2 regions of the Streptomyces chiangmaiensis genome follow, and region 2 is predicted to be linked to the other one. Evidence: riboswitches for the same ligand, from Rfam matches in the RefSeq annotation. Region 2 holds a riboswitch; the other holds the start of a gene.
What was found. Region 2 has a riboswitch for cyclic di-AMP ahead of VXC91_RS07990 (transglycosylase SLT domain-containing protein). Riboswitches for the same ligand answer to the same signal wherever they lie in the genome.

Region 1 (4,206 bases), on a different contig from region 2:
GCGCTGGCGGGGAGGGCTCATCATGCGTGGATTGCGCACACTTCCTGTGGAATTCACCCCGATTCCCAAAAAGATCACCTCCGTCCCGCCGGATGACGCGGCGAACGCACCGCCGGTCGCAGGGGGGTGACAGCTCTTCACCTCTGTGATCTTCACGTGATCTGCGCTGCATTAACTTGTGACAGGCGACCGACTGCCGATACGTTCACGCAGCAACGGGGCGGTACGCCACAGCCGCCCCTGCGTTCACTGCTGTCGTGTGAAAGGCAATCGCATGCTCTCCGGGAACGGTCGTCACCGTCGCCCCCGCCAGGCTCCGGCTCTCCTCGTCGCGGCAGGGGTGACCGGCTCAGCGATCGCGATTCCGCTGCTCGGGGCCACCGGCGCCAGTGCGTCCGACGCCACCACCTGGGACCAGGTCGCGCAATGCGAGAGCGACGGTTCCTGGAGCGCCGACACCGGGAACGGCCACTACGGCGGGCTCCAGTTGACGCAGCGGGACTGGGAGAAGTACGGCGGCCTCGACTACGCCCCGAGCGCCGACCAGGCGAGCCGTTCGCAGCAGATAGCCGTCGCCGAGAGGATCCTCGACGACCGCGGTGTCTCCGTCTGGTCCGCCTGCGGGCTCGTCGCCGGCCTGAACGAGGACTCCGGCTCCGCGGACGTCGACACGGGCGTCGCGGGCGAATCGTCCGGCCGGGGCTCCTCGTCCGGCTTCGGGCTCGACTCCGGCCTGTCCGACTCATCCGGAACATCCGCTTCCGCAAAGCCGTCCCTTTCCTTCGGCGCGTCCCACGACTCCGCCGACCACGGTGCGGGTGCGAAGCATTCCCAGAGCGCCGGCGGTCCGTCCGCTGCCGCGATGAAGGGTGACGAGTCGGACAAGTCCGGTCAGAGCGATGCCTCTTCGGGCGGCGGTGCGGATGAGACCTCCGGCTTCGGCCGCCATCGCGGCGGCAGCGCCGGCGAGGGCGACGCCGACGGCCGCACGGGCGACTCGATCGGCCGGCACGCCTCGCGCGACTCCCGAGCCGCGCGGGACGCCGCCGACGGCTCGTACACCGTCCGCCCCGGTGACAATCTGTCGGGCATCGCCGACTCCCTTGACCTCACGGGTGGATGGCGGGCGCTGTACGACGTGAACAAGCGGACGGTCGGCGCCGATCCGGACCACATCCTCCCCGGCCAGAGCCTTGCGCTCGACGCGGACCCGCACGCCGGGAAGCGCTGAACTGCACGTCGGCCTACGGTACTTCACATCCCGCTTCGGGCTTAATGTCCGGTTTGGCGATGGTGAGAGATGGGTCTCATCGGCCCTGATCGTCTTTGGAATTCGGCGGATCGGCTGCTTACGGTCATGACCGCTCGCCACAGCGGGCCCCCACGGTCGCAACGCCGAATCCTGCCAGTGGCCGTGCGGAACAGTCGTCGCGTCAAGCGCCGTAGGCAGGAGCGGGGGACCCAAGGTAAGCGCCGCGCCCGGACATGGACCGGGGCGGCTTGGGGTGAAGCCGTGCGCCCAGTGGCGCGCGGCCGGGCAACTCAACCGGCCCGAACCCGACAGCTCACCTCGCAGGCGTCGGTGAGGGGAACGAACCATGCTGTGTTCCGGCAAGGGCAAGCACCGCCGCCCGTCCAAGGCCGTCCGTGTCATCTCGCTCGCCGGTGTCACCGGTGCCGCCGTCGCCGCCCCGCTGCTCGCGGCCGGCAACGCCTCCGCGGCCACCGCCGCCGAATGGGACTCCGTCGCCCAGTGCGAGTCCGGTGGCAACTGGTCCATCAGCACCGGCAACGGGTTCTACGGCGGTCTGCAGTTCACGAACTCCACATGGGCCGCCTACGGTGGCACCGCCTACGCCTCGCGGGCGGACCTGGCCACCAAGGCGCAGCAGATCGCCATAGCCGAGAAGGTCCTCGCGGGTCAGGGCAAGGGCGCCTGGCCGGTCTGCGGCAAGGGCCTGTCCAGCACCCCGTACAACGGCGCGGCCGCCGGCGCCTCCTCCGGCGCCACGAAGAGCGGCGCCGCCCACACGACCTCGCAGCAGGCCTCCCGTTCGGCCGAGCGTCCGGCCGCGCAGAAGACCGGCACCACTTCGGCCGGCAAGAAGGTCGAGAAGGGTGACGGCGAATACAAGGTGATCAAGGGCGACACCCTCAGCTCGATCGCCGCGAAGCACCACGTCCAGGGCGGCTGGGAGAAGCTCTTCCAGCTGAACAAGGACATCGTCGAGGACGCCGACCTCATCTACCCGGGCCAGCAGCTGCACCTGAAGTGACAGCGGTCCGGTAGCCGGTCCACAGCGTCCTGATGTACGTGACCTCCGGCGTGACGGTCGCGTGAAGGCAGCCCCCGTCCCCACGGGCTCCCCGCTCCGGTGCGTGTTCCCCCGTACGCACCGGAGCGGGGCTTTTTTGCTTACGCGCCCCGCGCTCTTCACCGCGACTTTCCCTCCGCCTTTGTTCCGCACAGGAACAATGTGGACCCTCACTCTGTCCACGGGACGGTCGGTCGGCTGGCCGATGACCCGGGACGGTTAGGCTCTAGTCGCAAGGTGCCCCGCACTCTCAGCGTCACATCCAAGAAGGAGATGCTCGTGCCGTCCATCGACGTCGTCGTAGCCCGGGAAATCCTGGACTCCCGAGGCAACCCCACGGTCGAGGTCGAGGTCGGCCTCGACGACGGCAGCACGGGTCGTGCCGCCGTTCCGTCCGGCGCCTCCACCGGCGCCTTCGAGGCCATCGAGCTCCGCGACGGTGACCCCAACCGTTACCAGGGCAAGGGCGTCGAGAAGGCCGTCCTCGCCGTCATCGAGCAGATCGGCCCGGAGCTCGTCGGCTATGACGCCACCGAGCAGCGGCTGATCGACCAGGCGATGTTCGACCTGGACGCCACCGACAACAAGGGCTCGCTCGGCGCCAACGCCATCCTCGGCGTCTCCCTCGCCGTCGCCCACGCCGCCTCCGAGGCGAGCGACCTCCCGCTCTTCCGCTACCTGGGCGGCCCGAACGCGCACCTGCTGCCGGTGCCGATGATGAACATCCTGAACGGCGGCTCGCACGCCGACTCCAATGTGGACATCCAGGAGTTCATGATCGCCCCGATCGGTGCGGAGTCCTTCTCCGAGGCCCTGCGCTGGGGCACCGAGGTCTACCACACCCTCAAGAAGGTGCTGAAGACCAAGGGCCTGTCCACCGGCCTCGGCGACGAGGGCGGCTTCGCCCCGAACCTCGGCTCCAACCGCGAGGCCCTGGACCTCATCCTCGAGGCCGTCAAGCAGGCCGGGTACGTCCCCGGCGAGCAGATCGCCCTCGCCCTGGACGTCGCCGCCTCCGAGTTCTACAAGGACGGCAAGTACCTCTTCGAGGGCAAGGAGCGCTCCGCCGCCGAGATGACGGAGTACTACGAGGAGCTCGTCGCGGCCTACCCGCTCGTCTCCATCGAGGACCCGCTGTTCGAGGACGACTGGGCCGGCTGGAAGGTCATCACCGACCGGCTCGGCGACAAGGTCCAGCTGGTGGGCGACGACCTGTTCGTCACCAACCCCGAGCGCCTGGCCCGCGGCATCGAGGAGGGCACCGCCAACGCCCTGCTGGTCAAGGTCAACCAGATCGGTTCGCTGACCGAGACCCTGGACGCCGTCGAGCTGGCCCAGCGCAACGGCTTCAAGTGCATGATGTCCCACCGCTCCGGCGAGACCGAGGACGTCACCATCGCCGACCTGGCCGTCGCCACCAACTGCGGCCAGATCAAGACCGGCGCCCCGGCCCGCTCCGAGCGCGTCGCCAAGTACAACCAGCTGCTGCGCATCGAGGAGATCCTCGACGACGCCGCGGTGTACGCCGGCCGCAGCGCGTTCCCGCGCTTCAAGGGCTGAGCGGGCAGGGCCACGCCTTAGCCCGTCGTCCGTACGTCCCCGTACCCGGTCCCGTACCGTGTGCGGGGACGTACGCACGTGTGAAGGGGAGGCGGGGACATGGCCGTGAAGGACCGTGACCGGTTCTCCACCGCGACCAGGCTGCGGCTGCTCGGGGAGCAGACGGCGGCCCGGGTCTATCGCTCCCAGACCAGACGGCAGGCCCGCCGTTCCCGGCTGACCGGCCGGGCCGCGCTGCTCGCGCTCGTCCTGTGCTCGCTGGTCGTGGCGCTCGCGTATCCGATAAGGCAGTACGTCTCCCAGCGGGCCGAGATCGCCGACCTGGAGCGGC
Region 2 (4,206 bases):
CAGCCCAAGCTGCGCCCCGAATCGCCCTTCGGCCGCGCCTGGTCGCTGTGGGCGCTGACCCACTACCCGCACCTGTACCGCTTCCTGCCCGCGCAGACCCGCCACTATCTGGTCCGCCGCGTCCTCGGCCCGCTGGGTGCCTGGTGGCTGGAGGACCGGTTCGACGGCAAGGTCGAGGTGCGCGAGGTCACCCGTATCGTCGGCGCCTCCGCGCCGGACGGCAGCCCGGCACTGACGGTCCTGACCCACGGCGGCCGCACGGAGGAAATGGCCGCGGACCATGTCATCGCCGCCACCGGCTACCGCGTGGACATCGCCGCGATGGACTTCCTGGGCCATGAGCTGCGTACACAACTGGCGGTGAGCCGGGGAGCGCCGAGGCTCGGCGCGGGTTACGTGTCCTCCCTCCCCGGCCTGTACTTCACGGGCCTTACGGCGGCGGCCTCGTACGGTCCGGTGATGCGCTTCGTGTGCGGGACGGAGTTCGCGTCACCGCGGCTGGCGGGGCATCTGGCGGCGGCGCACGGCTGAACCGGGGGTCCGGAGAAGTGCGGGGGCGCGACACCATCGCCTCCCCGCCGATCCGGACGATGACCGACCCGGACCTCACACGGCGTGGACTCCACCTCCGGTGAAGTGCCGCCGGGAGACCCGGAGTCGGGTCCGCCCGCGGCAATGTCCGGTACTGCCGGTGCGACAGGGGTTCCGAGCGCGCCGAGGTGCGCACGGGATACCGGACGTCGTCCGGTCCCCGCCGGACCGCTGGTGCGTTTCCATCCGTATTCTCTGATCATGGCCGCACCCCACACGTACTCACTTGTCGCCACCGACCTGGACGGAACGCTGCTGCGTGGTGACGACACGCTCTCCGACCGGTCAAGGACCGCTCTGGCGCGGGCCGCTGCGGGCGGCGCACAGCACCTCGTGGTGACGGGTCGCCCGGCGCCGAGGGTCCGGCCGCTGCTTGAGGACCTCGGCAACAAGGGGCTCGCGGTGTGCGGACAGGGCGCGCAGGTGTACGACGCCGGCGCGGACCGGTTGCTGTTCTCGGTGACGCTGGACCGGGAGTTGGCCGAGACCGCGATCGGAAAGATCGAGGCCGAGGTGGGGCAGGTGTACGCGGCCGTCGACCAGGACGGGGTGGACGGGCTCACGCTCATCGAGCCCGGCTATCTGATGCCGCACCCCACGCTTCCCGCGGTGCGGGTCGAGCGACGCGACGACCTGTGGTGCGAGCCCATCAGCAAGGTGCTGCTGCGCCATCACGCCCTCTCCGACGACGAGTTGGCGACGGTGGCCCGAGGCGCCGTGGGATCCCTGGCGACGGTCACCATGTCGGGCCCCGGCACCGTCGAACTCCAGCCATGCGGTGTCACCAAGGCGACGGGTCTCGCGCTGGCCGCCGGCTTCCTCGGCCTGAGCCCCTCGGGGACCATCGCGTTCGGCGACATGCCCAACGACATCCCCATGTTCGAGTGGGCGGCGCACGGCGTCGCCATGGCCAACGCCCACCCCGAACTGAAGTCGGTCGCCGACGAGATCACCACGTCGAACGAGGACGACGGCATCGCCGTCGTCCTCGAGCGACTGTTCCCTGCCGGCGGATCTCAGTACGCGCTGTAGACGTTGTCGATCGAGCCGTACCGGTGGGCGGCGTAGTTGCATGCGGCCGTGATGTTCGCGACCGGGTCGTACGGGTCGAACGCCGTACCCGGCACGTGGTACGTCCGGAAGGTCGGGTCGATGACCTGCAGGAGTCCCTTGGACGGTATGCCCATACGGGCGTTGGAGTCCCAGAGGTTGATGGCGCGCGGGTTGCCCGACGACTCGCGCATCACATTGCGGTAGATGCCGTTGTACGTGCCGGGGATTCCGTGCTTGGCCATGATCGCCAGGGACTGGCGGATCCAGCTGTCCAGGGAGCCGGCGCGGGACGCGGCACTGGTGACCTTCGCGGGCGCGGCCGGGGTGGCGGCGGAAGCGTAGGTCGCACCCATGATGGGGAGGGCGAGAACGGCTGCTCCAGTCCCCGCGACTGCGAGGGCGCGGGCGACGCGGGCGGCCTTGGAGTTGCGATTCCGACGGCGTGCGGGCAGGGCGAAAGCGGACACGGTGCATTCCTCTCCGACGCCTGCGAGGTGAGCTGTCGGGTTCGGGCGGGGAGGTGCCCGGCCGTGTCCTCGCTGCCGAGGCTCGGCTTCACCCCAAGCCGTTCCGGTGCGATGTCCGGTTCGGCGACTTACCTGGTTCCCCCGCTCCTGCCGTGAGGGGTCGAAGTCTTCTCGAGCGGTGGCAGGATTCGGCGTTCCGCTCGGGTCGAATGGAAGGTATGCGACCGCACATGTCGGGAACAAGCCCGAAATTCACTCTCGGGCCCAATTGGCCCTGATCATCGGGAATAGGCGAGACGATCCATTTTGTTGGTATGGGTTCAACTTGCCTATCGCAAGGGGCGTGTTGGTGATTGCGCCCGGAAGATTCACATCAGGGGCAAGTGACCCATTTCACTTCGACCCACGCAGGATGTAACAGGTCGATATAGGGCGTATGGCCCAATTCGGACAAAAGGCTCGGACTTCATCGGCTCGGCGGGGTCGACGGCTCAAAATTAGGGCATTTCATCCCAAAGGGGATGAGGTGTGATCGGACGCCGGCACTAGCCCGCTGCGCGAGGGATCCGCTTCTCCCATGTCCGATGGAACACGACCTCATAGCCGTCCTTGCAGACGATCTCGTTCCAGGTGACGAAGTCGGCGGCGGTGCAGGTGATCTCGGAGTGCGTCTCCACCCTCGCGTCCCATCCCCTGTCCGGGCGGTGCAGCCGGACCGACCAGTCGCAGCGGGTGCGGGCGGTCGACGGACCCGCGTCCTCGACGGTGTACGCCTCCAGCGCGTCCTCGGTCACTTCGAGACCGTCGGGATACACCTGGGTGCCGTCGCGGCACGGGTCGACCACCAGGAGCCATTCACCCTTGGCCACGTCTCGCACCGACAGGCGTGCCGGGCGCGGTTCCTCGAGCATGGCGGCGGCGCTGACGCCGAGCGGCTCGGACTGCTGCGGTTCCCCGAAGACGATGTCCGGCCCCGACTCCGGTGCGCGCACGGGCAGTTCGAGCGAACTGCCCGCCGGGTACAACGTGAAGCCGGCCTCCGAACCCGGCTGCGGCCACAGCCACGGCCAGTATGCGGAGGAGACGGCGAGGCGGATGCGGTGGCCGGGACCGAAGGCGTGGCCGATGCCGTTCAGTTCGACCGCCACGTCATCGGTCGCCCCGGGGATCCAGGGGACCGCCCGGTCGGGGCCCCGGCGCGCCGACAGGTTCAGGGTGCCCCGGGTGACCAGCGTCGACGACCCGTCGGGTGCCACGTCGCACAGCCGGGCGACCACCTGGCCGTGCGGTACCGGGCAGGCGAGCCGCAGCCGCACCCGGGGCCGCCCCAGCACCCAGGTCTCCTCGGTCGCCGTGAACTCGAAGCATGCCGATCTCGCGTCCTCCTCGCGCTGATCGGGCGGCAGGTCCGCGTCGTCGCCACTCGGGACGAAGCGGCCCGCGTCGAGGCCGGTGTGCATCGGCGACCGTACGAGCACCGGCGTGCCCTGGAGCGCGTACGAGACCCGGCTGACGTTCGGCGACGGCCAGGACGGCTCGGCGACCCAACGGCCCGGCAGCACGTCGTACTTCGTCGCCGGAGGATGCGGGTCCTTGACGTAGGCCCGCAGCAGCGGCTCCGCCATGATCCCCGTGTCCTCGCCCTTGAGCCAGTGGTCCCACCAGCGCAGGGTCTCCTGCAGGAAGCCGATCGCCGGTCCCGGCAGGCCGTGGTCCGGGTACTGGTGCGACCACGGCCCGATCAGGCCGCGGACGCGATCGGCCGGGAGATGCTCCAGGAGCCCGAGCACGGCGTCCCGGTACGGGTCGTACCAGCCGCTCACAGCGAGCACGGCAGCCTGGAGCCCGTCGTGGTCCTCGCGGGCGTCGTCGGGCCGCCGGTGGTCCTCCCACGCCGCCTGTGCCGGCCAGGAGTGCACGAGCGGGTCCAGCGCCTGAAGGCGCCTGGCCCAGACGTCCCGCCACACCGTGCCCACGTATGCCGGGTCCGGCGGACGGGCCGCGAGGGCGAGCAACGCCGCCGACCGGGCGGGCAGGCCCGCCGCGAGAGCCGACCCCCCCACGTCGTGCACGTCGTTGCCGGGACGGTCGTCCG

Region 1: linked by a shared signal. The riboswitch ahead of VXC91_RS04265 (transglycosylase family protein) and the one ahead of VXC91_RS07990 (transglycosylase SLT domain-containing protein) in region 2 are both predicted to bind cyclic di-AMP.

What each region holds. Positions count from the first base shown of each region.
Region 1 covers NZ_JAYWVC010000007.1:67,361-71,566, reverse strand. The annotation lists gene VXC91_RS04275 (cytochrome P450 family protein) at 1-130, shown strand, start outside; gene VXC91_RS04270 (LysM peptidoglycan-binding domain-containing protein) at 275-1,231, shown strand; cyclic di-AMP (ydaO/yuaA leader) riboswitch at 1,429-1,594, shown strand; gene VXC91_RS04265 (transglycosylase family protein) at 1,599-2,276, shown strand; gene eno (phosphopyruvate hydratase) at 2,589-3,875, shown strand; gene VXC91_RS04255 (FtsB family cell division protein) at 3,975-4,206, shown strand, end outside.
Region 2 covers NZ_JAYWVC010000016.1:59,858-64,063, forward strand. The annotation lists gene VXC91_RS07980 (FAD-dependent oxidoreductase) at 1-531, shown strand, start outside; gene VXC91_RS07985 (HAD family hydrolase) at 793-1,623, shown strand; gene VXC91_RS07990 (transglycosylase SLT domain-containing protein) at 1,608-2,111, opposite strand; cyclic di-AMP (ydaO/yuaA leader) riboswitch at 2,114-2,315, opposite strand; gene VXC91_RS07995 (CocE/NonD family hydrolase) at 2,657-4,206, opposite strand, start outside.